One region of the Vibrio sp. SCSIO 43133 genome, then DNA from elsewhere that is predicted to be linked to it. Evidence: predicted binding sites of a transcription regulator. Region 1 holds the regulator's gene; each other region holds the start of a gene.

Region 1 (4,566 bases):
TTGCGCCACCGCAGGCAAATCAGATTGACGTAAAAGCGCAGCCAGTAATCTAGAAGACCATACTTCACCGTGACCAAGCACGGCCGCACGCTGCGCCTCACTCAAGGGATAGCCCAGTTCACCTAAAGTACTAAACTCATCACTGAGCAGCGATTTAAGCTGCTCTGCTTCATCACCTTGCAACAACTCATCAATGAGCTCGTTTTGGAACTGTCTTAAAGACTGAAGGTGTTCATGAGCAATACGACCATCTTTATTAAGCGCATCGAGAAACTCAATTAAACGGTTTGTGGTTTTGCCTGCAGCAGACACCACAATTAAATCTTCATTGTGTGAGTAATCTTTAAGAATGGAAACGACACGACGATAACACTCAGGATCCGCCAAGCTACTGCCGCCAAATTTATGTAGTTGCTTCTTCGCCGGAGCGGGTGTGGTACTCATAACTCAACTTATCCTTGGAACGTTTTCGCTTTATCAAATGCTTGCTGTAAATCGTCAATCAGATCGGAGGCATCTTCCAGCCCCACAGACAGGCGCAGTAATTGCTGAGAAACGCCCGCTTCTTCTAAGGCTGCTTCTCCCATTGCTCGGTGTGTCATAGAAGCGGGGTGACAAATCAAACTTTCAACACCACCAAGTGATTCAGCCAGTGAGAACAACTTGAGTTCACCCACAAAGTACTTCAGCTGTTCAAAGCTTCCTGCAAACTCAAAACTCAACATAGAGCCAAAACCTGACTGCTGTTTCTTGGCAATCTCATGTCCAGGATGTTCAGGCAAGCTTGGGTGATAAATCACTTTAACCAGTGACTGCTGCTTTAAGAACTCGAGAATATGTTGAGAGCTCTCTTCATGCACACGCATGCGAGCACCTAACGTACGAATACCACGTAGCGTCATATAACTATCAAACGGTGTCCCCGTTGCCCCAATACAATTGCCCCACCATGCAAGCTCTTCCGCGTGCTCTTCTGTTTTGGTGATCACAACGCCACCAATCACATCAGAGTGACCATTGATGTATTTGGTGGTTGAATGGATAACAAAGTCAGCGCCAAGCTCTAAAGGCTTTTGGTACACAGGTGTCAGAAAGGTATTATCAACCGCCACTAGCGCGCCGACTTGTTTGGCTTTTTCGCAAACAGCAGCGATATCGACGACTCGAACCAACGGGTTGGACGGCGTCTCAAGTAAAATGAGCTTTGGTTTCGCTTCAAGTGCAGCATCTAACGCCGCCTCGTCGCTTTGGTCGACAAACTGAACTTTAAAATCACCCTTTTGCGCACGAGTATTGAATAGTCGGTAACTACCGCCATAGCAGTCATGCGGAGCCACGATAGTGTCTTCAGGCCCTAAAAAAGCCGACGCCCACAAGTTTAGCGCAGACGTACCACAGTTAGTGACAACGGCTCCTTTACCAGATTCGAGCTCATACAATGCTTGCTCCAGCAAACCACGGTTTGGGTTTCCAGAGCGGGTATAGTCGTAAGTAGGCACTTCTCCAAACGCAGGGAAACCATAGTTAGTAGAAAGGTAAATTGGCGGTACCACAGCATGGTGCTGGGTATCTGATTCGATACCAGTACGTACGGCTATTGTCGCTGGCTTCCGATTGCTCATAGAAACTTCCTTTATCAAATCGCATTGGGCTGATGGGCTGTTATTCAGTGTCTACTTTTGTCAGTGAATATGGAACCAACAAAAGTGGCAAACATTAAAAAATTAACATTGCGTTAAAATGAATGTCCACTTTACTTTCCATTTTGTGAGACGTCAACACTTCTAGACGTCTATATGTCTTTGCTTATGGCAGTAAATCCCGCTAAAATTGCAGCATTCTTATTACTACTACTTATGATTAATAGAGCGAAGGTGTGCAATGGCAGATTGGAACGGCGAATACATTAGCCCATACGCGGAGCACGGAAAAAAAAGCGAACAAGTAAAAAAGATCACGGTGTCTATTCCGTTGAAGGTGCTAAAGGTGTTGACTGATGAACGTACTCGTCGCCAAATCAATAACTTACGCCACGCAACCAATAGTGAACTATTGTGCGAAGCCTTCCTACACGCCTACACTGGTCAACCGCTTCCAACCGACGAAGACTTGAGAAAAGACCGTCCAGACGACATCCCAACAGAAGCTAAAGAGCTGATGACAGCAATGGGAATTGAGTTTGAAGCGTTCGATGAAGAGTAAATTCTGACGTAGAATGAAAAAAGACGGCATTTATGCCGTCTTTTTTATTTGCTCGAGTATGAGAAATTAAGCCATATAATTTTCTGGCATCTCAATTCGCGCAACACCGGAATCGACTGCAGCTTGAGCAACCGCTTTGGCTACACGTGGCAGCAAACGTGGATCCATTGGTTTTGGAATGATGTACTCCTTGCCAAAAGTAAGTGACTCTACACCAGCCGCTTTAAGCACCTCTTGTGGTACTTCTTCTTTGGCAAGTTCACGAATCGCCTCAACCGCAGCTAGCTTCATTTCGTCATTAATTTCACTTGCACGTACATCAAGCGCACCGCGGAAGATAAATGGGAAACACAGGACATTGTTTACTTGGTTAGGGTAGTCAGAGCGCCCAGTGCCCATAATCAGGTCATCACGTACGTCATGAGCAAGCTCAGGTTTGATTTCTGGATCTGGGTTTGAGCAGGCAAACACAATTGGCTTATCCGCCATCAGTTTCAAAGCTTCTGGTTCAAGTAAGTCAGGGCCCGATACACCTAGGAACAGATCCGCACCTTCAATGACGTCTTCCAAGGTACGCATGTCGGTGTTGTTAGCAAACAGCTCTTTATACTCGTTCAAATCGTCGCGGCGAGTATGAATCACACCTTTACGGTCAAGCATGTAGATCTTCTCACGCATCGCGCCACATTTAATCAATAACTCCATACACGCGATAGCTGCGGCACCAGCACCAAGACATACAATGCGCGCTTCTTTCAGATCTTTACCTTGCAGTTCAATCGCGTTCAGCATACCTGCTGCCGTTACAATCGCAGTGCCGTGCTGGTCATCGTGAAACACCGGCACATCACAGCGTTCAATCAGACGACGTTCAATCTCAAAACAGTCTGGGGCTTTAATATCTTCTAGGTTGATACCACCGAAGGTATCAGAGATGTTAGCTACCGTATCAACAAACTCATCAATCGTGCGATGTTTCACTTCGATATCAATAGAGTCTAGACCAGCAAAACGCTTGAACAGTAGCGCTTTACCTTCCATAACAGGTTTCGACGCCAGTGGGCCTAAGTTACCTAGCCCCAAAATCGCAGTACCGTTAGAGATGACCGCAACCATGTTGCCTTTGGCTGTGTACTTATAAACATTTTCAGAGTTTTGTGCGATTTCACGCACTGGCTCAGCCACACCAGGGCTGTATGCAAGGGCGAGGTCAGCTGCTGAGTCAGCAGACTTAGTCAGAGCAATTTCAATTTTTCCAGGGACGGGGTTGGCATGATAATCAAGCGCTTGTTGGCGAAATTCGTCGATTTGTTGGTCATCGGACATGGTGGCAATCCTGCTTATTCTACGAGTATTAAAGACTGAATGTGTGAGTATAAACCGCTTTGTAATTATTAGCTTTGCTTCTAAAGGGTTACAGACTCAACAGAGTGGACAACACGAACGGGGATACTGACGCATGGTCTGTGTGACAGCGGTTCGTCACTCTGATTTATTAATACTACGCTAGATAGTTAGAATTTTGAATGGATTGTATACAGAATTGTTTTATTTTTGCCTCAAAACAAAAAGGACGCCGAAGCGTCCTTTTCTAGAATCTGCAAAAGTAAGATTACTTCTTGCTAGATAGAGCACCGAAACGCTTGTTGAAGCGATCAACACGGCCGCCTGTATCAACGATACGTTGCTTACCAGTGTAGAATGGGTGGCACTTGTCACATACGTCTAGGTGGATAGAATCTTTACCTAGAGTAGAGTTGAATTCGAATGTGTTGCCGCAAGAGCAAGTTGCTGTTACTGCTTTGTATTCTGGGTGGATACCAGCTTTCATGGGGAAACCTCAAAGTTTAGGCCGTGTCGCCATCCGATTCTAAGCCGGACACCACACGTAGTTTAATAAAAGACTTATGATATCGCTGTTACTGCAATAAATGTAGAACAAGCCATACCATCAAGGCGCAGTATAGTAATGAATAGTGCCTTTAGGATCAACTAAAATTGCCACTTTTTTCGCCACCTTTAGGTGGATTGACTCAGTTTATTCAATTAACGGTTTCTCCTAACGGACATAGCTAGGTAGAATGGCGCTCTCTTTGAACAATACCGATTCCACTATGCGCCCAAACGTAGCTCGTGTTGCACTGCCAGTGCCACTGGATAAACAGTTCGATTATCTAGTCCCAACGCACCTTTTCCCTGTGGTGGGCGGCCGAGTATCAGTGCCTTTTGGACGCCAGACCTTAGTTGGTATTGTCACTCAATTCAGCCACCAATCAGACTTCCCTATTGATCAGCTTAAGCCCATCAAAGCGGCACTTGATACCAGTCCAGTCTGGCCAAAGCCACTGTTCGAGCTAATCTCTT
Region 2 (4,566 bases), 670 kb from region 1:
CAAGGCTGCGATTCTCATCCAGAAAATCATCGCTACAGCGAGCAAAACGGCAAATGCCCACTGTGAGGTGGAATTTCTACCGATGGCTTTCATGGAGTGGAACAGACTGGGTTTGTGTCCTTTTTCTCTTTCCCATGCTGCGTCATACAACCCAAGTGCCAAAAATGGCCCTATGAGCATATAAACCACCAAACTCGGCATGATGACTAGGTGGGTTCCTTGCCATTGTACTAATAGCACAATCGCGACAGCGGCAGCCGTAAAGCATAAGCCATAAAACGCGCTGATAATTGGCATTCGAATTAGGTCATGCAAACCAAGCGCTAGCCAGTGAAATGGCGCTGATACACTCAGTTGATTGCAAGGAATAGTTTTAGCGTAATCTTGATCCCTGACTTCGTGTTTCTTGTGGAAGTCGTCGGTATTTACAGTTCGAGGCATATGTCCTCCCTGATTTGACAAACTGGCCTACGTTTCTCAGGGATGGCGCTAACGATGCTGGTTATTCAGCACGAACAGTTATAGCAAAGTGTCGTTGTTTAGCGTCTTCCCCTTATAAGTGCTCTATTTACAGTACGAAACTCAGACCCCAAAAGGTCTGTTTGCAAGGGCACTTTTGATTAACTATTAACCGAGTTGCGAGAAAACACAATTTTCAGAAGGGTATAAATTACGTGCCGCAAAGTTCATTTTTAACAATAATGCAACAAAGTGTTTGAAATGGTTAGTAATAAAAACAAAAAAGCCTTCAAAAAATATTTTGAAGGCTTTTTAGAGTATTAGTTCAGAGTTGGCAGATTATAAACCAGCGAAGTCGCGTAGGATTACTGCTTTGTCTGTCGCTTCCCATGGGAACTCTTCACGACCGAAGTGACCGTATGCTGCTGTCTTCTTATAGATTGGCTGAAGAAGGTTTAGCATCTCTTGTAGACCGTATGGACGCAGGTCGAAGTTTTGACGTACTGCTTCGACGATGATGTCGTGAGATACTTTTTCAGTACCGAATGTTTCCACCATGATAGAGGTTGGATCAGCAACACCGATAGCGTAAGAAAGTTGGATTTCACAGCGATCTGCCATGCCAGCAGCAACAATGTTTTTCGCTACATAACGTGCTGCATATGCTGCAGAACGGTCTACTTTTGATGGATCTTTACCAGAGAATGCACCACCACCGTGACGAGCAGCGCCGCCGTATGTATCAACGATGATCTTACGACCTGTTAGACCACAGTCACCCATTGGACCACCGATTACGAAACGACCGGTTGGGTTGATGAAGAAGTTAGTTTCTTTGTTGATCCACTCTGATGGTAGTACTGGTTTGATGATCTCTTCCATCACTGCTTCGCGTAGGTCTGGTGTAGAAATTGAATCACAGTGCTGAGTTGAAAGAACAACGGCATCGATACCAACGATCTTACCTTGATCGTACTGGAACGTTACCTGAGATTTAGCGTCTGGGCGCAACCAAGGTAGAGTACCGTTCTTACGCACTTCCGCTTGTTTTTGAACAAGACGGTGAGAGTAAGTAATAGGAGCTGGCATTAGGATGTCAGTTTCGTTAGTTGCATAACCGAACATGATGCCTTGGTCACCAGCGCCTTGCTCTTTAGGATCTGCTTTATCAACGCCTTGGTTGATGTCTGGAGACTGTTTACCGATAGTGTTTAGTACCGCACAAGAATCAGCGTCAAAGCCCATATCTGAATGAACGTAACCGATCTCACGAACAGTTTCACGAGTCAATTCTTCGATATCAACCCATGCTGAAGTAGTGATCTCACCGCCTACCATCACCATGCCAGTCTTAACGTACGTTTCACAAGCAACACGTGCTTTTGGGTCTTGTTCAAGGATTGCATCAAGTACCGCATCAGAAATTTGGTCAGCGATTTTATCTGGATGGCCTTCTGATACAGATTCAGAAGTAAATAGGTGCTTAGCCATGAGAGCTCCAATTACATTTTAAAGCGAGCATATCGTACTCACTTATAGAAAATTCAATGATATATTGTAGGTGTATCTACATCTAGACGTCTATTCTATTCATCAATGTGCGATTAGCAAGCGATTTTTGCTTTTAAGTTATAGCCAATCGTTTGCCCATTTTTGTCAAAGAAACGCGCTTTAGTACGACATTATCGCGGCAAAAAGCCAAAAAATGACGGTAAAACGTTTGCAGAGAGTATGGGGCTTTGCGACAATAGCGCCGCTGATTATTCGTTCAGCTTATGAAAAACTTGGAATTCGCTTAATGCACTCAGGAGCCTACATGTCTTCTCGTAAACAACTCGCTAATGCAATCCGCGCGCTAAGCATGGATGGTGTTCAACAAGCTAACTCAGGTCACCCAGGTGCGCCAATGGGTATGGCTGATATCGCTGAAGTTCTTTGGCGTTCTCACCTAAATCACAACCCGTCAAACCCAGAATGGGCTGACCGCGACCGTTTCGTACTATCAAACGGCCACGGCTCAATGCTGATTTACTCTCTGCTTCACCTAAGCGGCTACGAGCTATCAATTGACGATTTGAAAAACTTCCGTCAACTGCACTCAAAAACACCAGGTCACCCAGAGTACGGCTATGCACCAGGTATCGAGACGACGACTGGTCCTCTAGGTCAAGGCATTACCAACGCGGTTGGTATGGCGATTGCTGAGAAATCTCTTGCAGCACAATTCAACAAAGAAGGTCACGACATCGTTGACCACTTCACTTATGTCTTCATGGGTGACGGCTGTCTGATGGAAGGTATCTCTCACGAAGCATGTTCTCTAGCAGGTACGCTAGGTCTAGGTAAGCTGATTGCTTTCTGGGATGACAACGGTATTTCTATCGATGGTGAAGTGGAAGGTTGGTTCTCTGATGACACACCTAAGCGCTTCGAAGCATACGGCTGGCACGTAATTCCTGCAGTAGACGGTCACGATGCTGATGCAATCAATGCAGCGATTGAAGCGGCAAAAGCGGATCCTCGTCCAACACTAATTTGTACTAAAACCATCATCGGTTTTGGTTCACCAAACAAAGCGGGCTCTCACGACTGTCACGGTGCACCACTAGGTCACGACGAAATTGCAGCAGCACGTGAATTCCTGGGTTGGGAACACGGTCCATTCGAAATCCCTGCTGACATCAAAGCAGAGTGGGATGCAAACGAAGCGGGTAGCGCAAAAGAAGCAGCTTGGAACGAGAAGCTAGCGGCTTATGAAGCGGCTTACCCAGAACTAGCAGCTGAGTTTAAGCGTCGTGTGAACGGTGAGCTTCCAGCTCAGTGGGAACAAGAAGCAAGCAAGATCATTGCTGATCTTCAAGCTAACCCAGCAAACATTGCATCTCGTAAAGCGTCTCAAAATGCTCTAGAAGCGTTCGGTAAGATGCTTCCAGAATTCATGGGCGGCTCTGCTGACCTAGCACCATCAAACCTCACCATGTGGTCTGGCTCTCAGTCGCTAACGGCTGACGATGCGTCTGGTAACTACATCCACTACGGTGTACGTGAATTCGGTATGACCGCGATCATCAATGGTATCGCTCTGCATGGTGGTTTCGTCCCTTACGGTGCAACCTTCCTAATGTTCATGGAATACGCTCGTAACGCAATGCGCATGGCTGCACTGATGAAAGTGCAAAACATCCAAGTTTACACTCACGACTCTATCGGTCTGGGTGAAGATGGCCCGACACACCAACCGGTTGAGCAAATCGCATCACTACGCGTAACGCCGAACATGAGCACATGGCGTCCATGTGACCAAGTAGAGTCTGCGGTTGCTTGGAAATACGCGATTGAGCGTAAAGACGGTCCAACATCGCTCATCTTCTCTCGTCAAAATCTTGCACAACAAGATCGTGACGCAGAGCAGCTAGCCAATGTTGCTAAGGGGGGTACATCCTGAAAGACTGTGAAGGTACACCTGAGCTGATCCTTATCGCTACGGGCTCTGAAGTTGAGCTAGCAACAAACGCTTACGCTGAACTGACGGCTGAAGGTAAGAAGGTACGTGTAGTGTCTCTTCCTTCTACTGACGTATTTGATGCGCAAGATGAAGCATACCGTGAAGCGGTTCTTCCTGCGGCAGTGACTAAGCGTATTGCTGTTGAAGCAGGTATTGCGGATTACTGGTACAAGTATGTTGGCTTCGGTGGCAAGATTATCGGCATGACAACATTCGGTGAATCTGCGCCAGCGGGTGAGCTGTTTAAGATGTTTGGCTTCACAACTGAAAACGTTGTAAACACAGCAAAAGAGCTACTTGCTTAATTTAGAAGACTCAATAAGCATCGTTAGTACATGAAAAGCCGAGCCCTAGAGCTCGGCTTTTTTATGACTATTCAAATTCACTACCTTTGTTATCCAACTCGCGTCTGCCACAGGTTTGGCAAGTGACATAGCGGTCCATATCATAGTAGTGCCCGCCATTGATAAACGCGTGCAGCAATAACTTAATTCGACCAAGGATCTTTGGGTCTTTGTCATAGCGACTTGGTTTACGTATCAAGACTTCGTTATGAACAGTTTCTTTATTACATGATTGGCAGTAATGCTGACCAGTAAACA
Region 3 (4,566 bases), 140 kb from region 1:
GATACTTGCCCACCAGCGACCAAGTCATAAAGAACGGGGTCCAATCGATATAATTTCTTAGTGTTGCGACCTCAAAGTTCTCGAATACATGCACACCCGGCTTCGCTGGAATTGGTGGCGTGTAGTTTTGCCAATCGATAGCCACCTTGTTTGATCTAGCTTCTTCAAGCGTCACCGGTTTAGTTCTTGGCTTTTTACGGTTGTGCTGATCGCGCACGCGTTCATAATCGATATCAAGCTTTTCAATGAAGGCCGGTTTAAGCTCTTCAGATAACAGTGAAGTACAAACACCAACCGCACGAGAAGCGTTATTCACGTAAACAACGGGTTCACTGTAGTTCTGTTCGATCTTCACCGCCGTGTGCGCTTTGGATGTAGTAGCACCGCCTATCAACAGTGGCAATGTGAAGCCTTGACGCTCCATCTCTTTTGCCACATGGACCATCTCATCAAGAGACGGAGTAATCAGTCCGGACAGACCGATAATATCCACGTTCTCTTCTTTGGCGACTTTAAGAATCGTTTCGCACGGCACCATAACGCCAAGATCAATGATTTCGTAGTTGTTACATTGCAATACAACACCAACGATGTTCTTACCAATATCGTGAACATCGCCTTTAACTGTCGCAAGTAAGATCTTACCGTTTGAAGAACCTGCTTGTTTCTCTGCATTAATAAACGGTTCTAGGTGGGCAACCGCCTGTTTCATAACACGAGCGGATTTTACAACCTGAGGTAAGAACATTTTGCCTTCACCAAACAGATCACCCACCACGTTCATGCCATCCATTAATGGCCCTTCAATGACTTCCAGAGGTTTAGACGCATTAACACGCGCCTCTTCGGTATCTTCAACAATAAACTCAGTGATACCTTTTACCAAAGCATGCTCTAAACGCTTTGAGACCGGCCAAGTGCGCCATTCAAGTGCACTGGCATCCTCCTCTTTGCCCACACCCTTATTGGCATACTCAGCGGCAATATCAAGCAGTCTTTCGGTGCCATCATCACGGCGGTTAAGTACGACATCTTCAACCGCTTCACGCAATTTCTCAGGCACATTGTCGTAAATCTCAAGCTGACCAGCATTTACGATACCCATGTCCATACCATTTTTAAAACAGTGATAAAGGAACACGGCATGAATGGCTTCGCGGACATAGTTGTTACCGCGGAAAGAGAACGAGACATTAGACACACCACCAGAAATCATGGCATGTGGAAGGTCACGTTTAATATCGGCAACGGCTTCAATGAAATCCACAGCGTAGTTGTTGTGCTCTTCTATACCTGTCGCCACTGCGAAAATGTTAGGGTCAAAAATGATATCTTCAGGTGGAAAACCAACCTCATCGACCAGAATATTGTAGGCGTTGGTACAAATTTCTAGCTTACGCTCACGTGTCTCTGCTTGACCAATTTCATCAAACGCCATCACGATAACCGCAGCACCGTAGCGCCTGATTAACTTCGCTTGCTCAACAAATTTCTCTTTGCCTTCCTTCATGGAAATCGAGTTAACGATGCCTTTACCTTGAATACACTTCAGGCCAGCTTCAATCACTTCCCATTTTGATGAGTCAACCATGATTGGTACTTTAGAGATTTCAGGCTCAGAAGCACACAGGTTTAAGAATCGAACCATGCACGCCTCAGCATCAAGCATGCCTTCATCCATATTGATATCGATGATCTGCGCGCCATTTTCAACTTGCTGACGAGCAACCTCCAACGCTTCGTCATATTGCTCTTCTTTAATTAGGCGCTTAAATCGTGCAGAGCCAGTTACGTTAGTACGTTCACCAACGTTAATAAATAAAGAGTCTTTCTCAATCGTCAGTGGCTCTAACCCTGATAGTCGACAAGCTACAGGTAGCTCTGGTAGAGGACGAGGAGTGACGCCTTCAACGGCATTCGCCATTTGACGAATATGCTCAGGTGTCGTACCACAACAGCCACCAACGAGGTTTAGGAAGCCACTGCGCGCCCACTCACCAATGTGCTCTGCCATATCTTCTGGCGACAAGTCATATTCACCAAAGGCGTTAGGTAAGCCTGCATTAGGGTGAGCAGAAACAAAGCTCTCGCCAATACGCGACATTTCTTCAACATATTGCCTAAGCTCATCAGGGCCTAAAGCGCAGTTTAAGCCAAAGGAAAGCGGTCTTACGTGACGTAACGCGTTATAGAAAGCTTCTGTTGTTTGACCTGAAAGAGTTCGTCCGGATGCATCGGTAATTGTGCCCGAAATCATCACTGGCAGTTCATAGCCAAGCTCTTCGAACACAGATTCGACGGCAAAAGCACACGCCTTCGCATTGAGTGTATCGAAGATAGTTTCGATAAGGATGAGGTCTGAGCCACCTTTGATCAGTGCATGTGTTGATTCTGAATACGCTTCTACCAATTCATCAAACGTGACATTACGATAACCAGGATCATTTACATCGGGAGATATTGAACAGGTTCTGTTGGTTGGGCCAAGTACACCAGCAACATAACGAGGTCGGTCTGGCGTTTTAGTCGTCCACTCATCTGCGGCTTCACGAGCCAGCTTTGCCGCTTGGTAGTTAATTTCCTCGCTGAGCGATTCCATATCATAGTCGGCCATTGCTATCGTGGTAGCGTTAAAGGTATTGGTCTCTAAGATGTCCGCGCCGGCTTCCAGATAAGCACTATGGATCTCTTTAATAAGTGCTGGCTGAGTCAATACTAAAAGGTCATTGTTACCCTTCAGATCACTCGGCCAATCAGCAAAGCGCTCACCTCGGTAGTCTTCTTCCTCAAGTTTATAACCCTGAATCATGGTGCCCATACCACCATCAATCAGTAGAATTCGTTGCCTTAGCTGACTCTCTATTTGTTGTCTTACGTTACTTCCCACGATACTGCCTCATTCCTTGCTTATGCCGTCATCGTATCATAGATTTTTTAGAAATCTAGACGTCTAAAAATCTTTCTAGTCTTATTATCTTCCACGTTATCTAACTAAAAGGACTGACACAAGCGCTTCTATATTCTATCCACTGACTACAATTTCATTTCGGTTATGAGAAAAATCCGCAAGTTACCTCATTAAGCTCTAATCTATAAACAAGAGGAATGAATTCAAAAATAGTGATTGATATTCCTGCAAGAGAAGCACAAAATCCCATTAACATTTTTTTACAAACTAGGTGGAGTGATGTCCGTTTATCAGACTTTATGTTTTTTGTCGGCAGCGGCAATGTTAATTGCCTTTGTAAACAGCAAGATAGGAAAAATGCAGACTACGATAGCCATCACAGCTGGTGCAATGATGCTGTCGCTGCTCATCTTGATTGCTGGCCAAAACGATTGGTTTCAACTTACTGAGATTGCCACAGAGACCGTAGCTGATATTGATTTTGAAGACTTCCTTCTACAAGGGATCCTTGGTTTCTTACTCTTTGCAGGTGGTTTGGGTATTAAATTGCCTCACTTAAAAGATCAGAAATGGGAAATCACCGTTCTCGCACTCGGTGCCACACTATTCTCGACCTTCTTCATCGGTTTTGTGCTGTATGGATTTTGTAATGTCATTGGCATTCAGTTTGATCTCATCTACTGCTTGCTATTTGGTGCTCTTATCTCTCCAACGGACCCTATCGCAGTATTGGCAATCGTCAAAAAGCTCAAAGCGCCTGAACGCGTTTCAACGCAGGTTGAAGGTGAGTCACTGTTTAACGATGGTTTCGGTCTGGTTATCTTCGTCACTCTCTTTACGATCGCTTTTGGCAGTGAGACACCAACTGTCGGCAGCGTGACTATGTTGTTCTTACAAGAAGCTCTGGGCGGTATCTTATATGGCTTTGTTTTAGGCTTAGTATTCCACTACCTAATTAGCTCGACCGACGACCACTCTATGGAACTACTACTTACCATAGGTATCCCAACAGCCGGCTATGCTTTTGCAGAAGTGCTTCATGTTTCAGGCCCATTGTCGATGGTGGTGTCAGGCATTATGATCGGTAACTGGACTCGTTATATCGGCTTTTCAAAAGAAACAGAAGACCACCTAGACCACTTCTGGGAGCTTGTTGATGAGTTTTTAAATGGCGTACTGTTCTTACTTATTGGTATGTCGATGCTGCTGTTCCAATTCCATCAAGAAGACTGGATTTTGATGGCCTTCTCTATTCCTCTGGTTCTTGGTGCACGCTATTTAAGTGTCGCACTGGCCTATGTAGGCTTTAAACGCTATCGCACTTATAACCCTTGGTCAGTTCGAATTTTAACGTGGGGAGGCCTACGCGGCGGTCTTGCTTTAGCAATGGCACTCTCTATTCCATCGGGAATTTGGGTTATCGAAGACAAACTTATCGACGTTAAAGAGATAATTCTTGTTATGACCTACTCTGTGGTGGTTTTCTCTATTCTTATTCAAGGCTCCACCATTACACCTATGATTGAAAAAGCGAAGCTTGCAGAGAAGGAAATGGCGGCAAAGAAAGCGGCTCAAGAGCAAACCAACGCCCATCAAGAATAGCGAGTCTTTAATATCTACCAATAGCCTCACCTTATCGGTGGGGCTTTTTTATGAAG
Region 4 (4,566 bases), 1.2 Mb from region 1:
ATGATGCCGAACTTACTGCAATATCCGATCACCATTCTTGGTGCATTGAAGGCAGGACTTGTTGTGGTTAACGTCAACCCACTTTATACGCCAAGAGAACTTGAGCATCAGTTGCGTGACTCGGGTGCGACGATCATTGTGGCAGTGACTAACTTTGGCAACAGCTTACAACAGGTCATTGCTAAGACCAGCATCAAGCATGTCATCTTGACGAGCATTGGTGATGAACTTGCGCCACATAAACGAACGCTAGTGAATTTTGTGGTTAAGTACGTGAAAAAAATGGTGCCTAAGTATCATTTGCCAGGGGCGATTTCATTGAGACGTGCGCTTACTGACGGTAAACGTATGGACTTTAACCCTCCTGTGATTGAAAGCAGTGACCTTGCTTATCTGCAGTACACTGGCGGCACCACAGGTCTTGCGAAAGGCGCAATGCTAACCCACAGAAACATCATTGCGAACGTGCTGCAAGTCTATGGCCATTTCGGTCCTAGAACCTCGAAAGACAAAGAGCGTGCGGTAACTCCTTTACCGCTTTACCACATCTTTGCCAATTCAGTCAGTATGATGTTGATGATGTACATGGGTGGTAGCAATCTTTTGATCACGAATCCTCGTGATTTGAATAGTTTTGTCAATGACTTAAGTAAATATCCGTTCACGATGATATTTGGTCTTAATACGTTATTTGCTGCATTGAACAATCACGCCAAATTTAGAGAGTTGGATTTCTCCAATGCTGAGTTCACCATCGCCGGTGGCATGGCTACTCAAAAACACATCGCGGACGAATGGCAAAAGATTACAGGGATGCCAATCATTGAAGGCTACGGTTTGACGGAATGCTCGCCTGTAGTCGCAGGTGGTGTTCATACGCAGCAGTCCTACGTGCCTGCGGTAGGAGTGCCCTTGCCAAGTACCGAACTGCGTATCGTAGATGAAAACGGTCAGCCACTGGGTGTAAACGAAGTCGGAGAGATTCAAATCCGTGGTGACCAAGTAATGAAAGGCTATTGGAAGCAAGAAGCGGAAACCAACGCTATCTTAACCAAAGATGGCTGGTTGTATTCGGGCGATATTGGTCGTATGGACGAAGACGGTATCTTTTATATCGAAGACCGTAAGAAAGATATGATTTTGGTTTCTGGATTCAATGTGTTCCCAACGGAAATTGAAGAGGTAGCGACGCTACACCCGAAAATTGTTGAGGCTGCAGCGGTAGGCGTGCCTGATGATGTAGCTGGGGAACGCGTCAAGTTAATCGTAGTGACTAGTGGTCCAGTTACCGTTGATGACATTAAAAAGCACTGCCGTCAACATCTCACAGGATACAAGATCCCTAAAGTAATTGAGTTTAGAGATGAGCTGCCAAAAACCAACGTGGGTAAAATATTACGTCGAGTTCTACGTGATGAATAAGATCGGACAGCTCACGCAATAGTCGGAGAAAATTGGCGCTCTGCATATTCATAAGCCACACTTTTAGTGTGGCTTTGTTTGTTAGGAGGCAGCGATGAAAAACGAACTGGACCCCGGAAAAGTACTTCAAGCCTACGACAACATAATGGAACATGGCGCTGATACAGAGTTTGGCAAGATCTATGGCGGTGTTGAAGCATTCTCAGATTATGATGGTTATAACGTGTATATGAGAGGTAATGGTGTAGAGCTGAAAGTGGGCTTTCACAATACCTATCATTTGGAATACGACCAAGAACACTTGCGTGATAGCTTTTTGAAAAAAGTAGCGTTATTGGCGAAGTAAAATCGTAGGAAAGCAGATGATATCTCCCCAATAGCTGGGGAGATAGGTAGATATTGCCGCAATAGGATTTAGAAAGTAGGTCGCAAGACTGCCTTACTCGTCTGTGGTAAACGCATCTGCACTGAAGTGTTCCAAATCGTAAGGCGTTTGCTGGTATACACAGTAGTTGAGCCAGTTGGCAAACAATAAGTGCCCATGACTTCGCCAGCTCGCAATAGGTTTATTATCAGGGTTGTTGTTCGGATAATAATTGACCGGAATTGCGGGCTCCATACCTTCACCAAGGTCACGGACATACTCGCCGTGTAGAGTGTGTGAGTCGTACTCAGGGTGACCTGTCACAAATACATTTCGTTTGTCCTTGGTTGCCGCAAGGTAGACACCTGCTACATCTGAGGTCGCTAGGATATCTAGATCCGTATGTGACTCCAGATACTCGGGCGAGAAATCCGCATAGCGCGAATGGGGGGCAAGGAAAGAATCATCAAAACCACGCAGTAGCGGGTGGTATTGATGCTGAATAGTATGGTGGTAAACACCGGACAATTTCTCTTTGCGAGTTCTTTTCGGCAGGTCGAATAACAGCTTCAGTCCCGCTTGAGCCGCCCAGCACACATACAAGGTAGAGGTCACGTGCTTGTTGGCCCAATTCATAATGGTTTGCAGATGTTCCCAGTAAATCACGTCTTCAAATTGAACTAGACCGAGTGGTGCTCCGGTAATAATAAGTCCATCGAAGTTACGATCTTTGATCGTTTCAAACTGACGGTAGAAGGTATCTAGGTGTTCCGTTGGTGTGTTCTTGCTTGGTCTGTCATCAATGCGCAGCAGCTCGACATCAACTTGTAGTGGACTATTAGAAAGCAATCTTAGGAACTGGGTTTCCGTTTCAATTTTCTTTGGCATCAAATTGAGGATCAGTACTTTGAGTGGTCGAATTTCCTGCGTGGCAGCACGCGTCTCCGACATCACGAAGATATTTTCGTTTCTCAATACGTTGGATGCAGGCAGTTGATCGGGAATCTTAATTGGCACAGCTTTCTCCCTAAGCTAATGTTTGGTCATCTGGACGTCTATACATCTAAAGTTAACGCAAACGTTTTTGCTTGTCGATAGTTAATTTTAGTTCAATTCGAGTATGACCAACGAATCAAACCGTGTACTGAGCCTGAAATTGGGTACAATGCTTGGTTCTATATGTTTGAAGGTACCAGCAATTGAAATTGACGCTAATCCGTGGCTTACCTGGCTCAGGAAAAACAACGTTAGCAAAGACATATGATGCACAACATTTCGAAGCCGACATGTATTTTGTTAATGTTCACGGAGACTACTGCTATGATCCTGACTTGATTGAACAAGCACATTTGTGGTGCCAGAAGCAGGTCGAACTGGCTCTTGCCAAAGGTGAGAATGTAGTAGTGGCAAATACCTTCGTGCGACGTTGGGAAATGAAGGCGTATAAAACGCTAGCGCAGCAATTCAATGCGGATTTGGAAATTATCGTTTGTAACGGTAAATACCAAAATATCCATGGAGTTAGTGATGCTGTCATTGCTAAAATGCGTGCTCGCTGGCAAGACTGAACGCATGAAATGTAGCGCAGTGTCGTGATAATGATGTATCAAATAACGCTGATCAAATTAAAGGCTCAATGGGACAATGGCTAAACGTTCACCCGTCATCGAAATGACGTCTTATGGTATTTATTCCACTTGGGATTCCGGCTCTAAAGAGCTGCCTAAAATTCAAGATTTCACCACCATAGTGCCAGCCGATGAGCACATTGAATTTGGCTTTATTGTTAATATCAAAAAGGCCAAAGGGGAGCGCGTTCGATACTGTATTTACCATCCTGGCATCCTTGGTAAGAAAGGGCAGGTGTTGGAACCTTTTGATGGTGAAGAGCATATCGGCAGTAATGATTGGGACTTCTATCTGGGGGACACCATTCAGCTGCTTCACCCTATCGATGGCTTTGAAAGCAATCTAGGGGAGTGGCGCATGGTACTTGAAATGCAAGGACGTGTGGTTGCGGAGAAGAAGTTCAAAGTAACAGCAAGAGATGAAGGTCAGTTTTGGAAAAATCGCGGCTTTTAATATCAGTTCGTCTTAATAGCTTCGTCCATCGAGTTGAGGATAAAGCACAGGTTATCGCAAGCGCTTCCCAATCCGGATGCACGCTCAAACGCATCCGCCGCTCACGCAATTGGCTCGTTACTGGTCGCAAAGAACAACTGGCGTCGTTCGCATTAGATGCCAGTGTAGGTTGGATATCGGTTGCGATAGAGAAAGTGTTATCGGAGTATAAGTCACCCATTCAACAAGTATTAGAGCGAAACCCTGAAGTAACCATTGCAGAATTGATGCATGAGTCGGGTTGTACTTTAGTGGAAGCTCGTGCAGCCATTGATGAATATGAGGGGCTATAAAAAACGCTGCATTCCACAGGTGTGAAATGCAGCGCTAAGCTCTATTGCTAGATTTAAGCCGTTACGTAGCCAATAACGAAGTCAGTGATTTTCACCATATCGTCAATAGCGATGTACTCTTCAGTAGTATGAACTTTTGCCATACCAGTAGAAAGGTTTACAGTTGTTAGACCTTTACCGTTGAAGTTGTTCGCGTCACTACCACCACCAGTATGTTTTGTGTTGGCTTCGATGCCGTTTGCTTCAAAGACTTGTTTAACCTTCAGAACGTGTGCGTCGTCTTCTGCGATAACAAAAGCGTCGTAGGCACGTGTTGATTCGATCTCGACTTCTGCACCGAATTTCTCAGCCGACGCTTGGAAAGTA

Evidence for each region. The regulator MetJ, encoded in region 1, represses methionine synthesis genes. The targets are predictions, from matches to a motif close to TTAGACNTNTANANGTCTAA.
Region 2: metK (methionine adenosyltransferase) is a predicted target of MetJ. The motif match lies at 2,025-2,044, and genes of this name have one in related genera.
Region 3: metH (methionine synthase) is a predicted target of MetJ. The motif match lies at 2,935-2,954, and genes of this name have one in related genera.
Region 4: metA (homoserine O-acetyltransferase MetA) is a predicted target of MetJ. The motif match lies at 2,834-2,853, and genes of this name have one in related genera.

What each region holds. Positions count from the first base shown of each region.
Region 1 is NZ_CP068024.1:3,330,544-3,335,109, forward strand. It holds gene JKJ11_RS15565 (bifunctional aspartate kinase/homoserine dehydrogenase II) at 1-444, opposite strand, end outside; gene JKJ11_RS15570 (O-succinylhomoserine (thiol)-lyase) at 453-1,622, opposite strand; gene metJ (met regulon transcriptional regulator MetJ) at 1,882-2,202, shown strand; gene JKJ11_RS15580 (malic enzyme-like NAD(P)-binding protein) at 2,269-3,528, opposite strand; gene rpmE (50S ribosomal protein L31) at 3,815-4,033, opposite strand; gene priA (primosomal protein N') at 4,317-4,566, shown strand, end outside.
Region 2 is NZ_CP068024.1:401,374-405,939, forward strand. It holds gene JKJ11_RS02135 (DUF2189 domain-containing protein) at 1-441, opposite strand, end outside; gene metK (methionine adenosyltransferase) at 799-1,950, opposite strand; partial or broken gene tkt (transketolase) at 2,258-4,269, shown strand; gene JKJ11_RS02150 (hypothetical protein) at 4,337-4,566, opposite strand, start outside.
Region 3 is NZ_CP068024.1:3,191,165-3,195,730, forward strand. It holds gene metH (methionine synthase) at 1-2,887, opposite strand, end outside; gene JKJ11_RS14900 (cation:proton antiporter) at 3,188-4,510, shown strand.
Region 4 is NZ_CP068024.1:2,180,362-2,184,927, reverse strand. It holds gene JKJ11_RS10355 (AMP-binding protein) at 1-1,422, shown strand, start outside; gene JKJ11_RS10350 (DUF3081 domain-containing protein) at 1,517-1,768, shown strand; gene metA (homoserine O-acetyltransferase MetA) at 1,862-2,803, opposite strand; gene JKJ11_RS10340 (ATP-binding protein) at 2,986-3,354, shown strand; gene JKJ11_RS10335 (DUF3859 domain-containing protein) at 3,431-3,868, shown strand; gene JKJ11_RS10330 (ribosome recycling factor family protein) at 3,847-4,200, shown strand; gene JKJ11_RS10325 (M20/M25/M40 family metallo-hydrolase) at 4,254-4,566, opposite strand, start outside.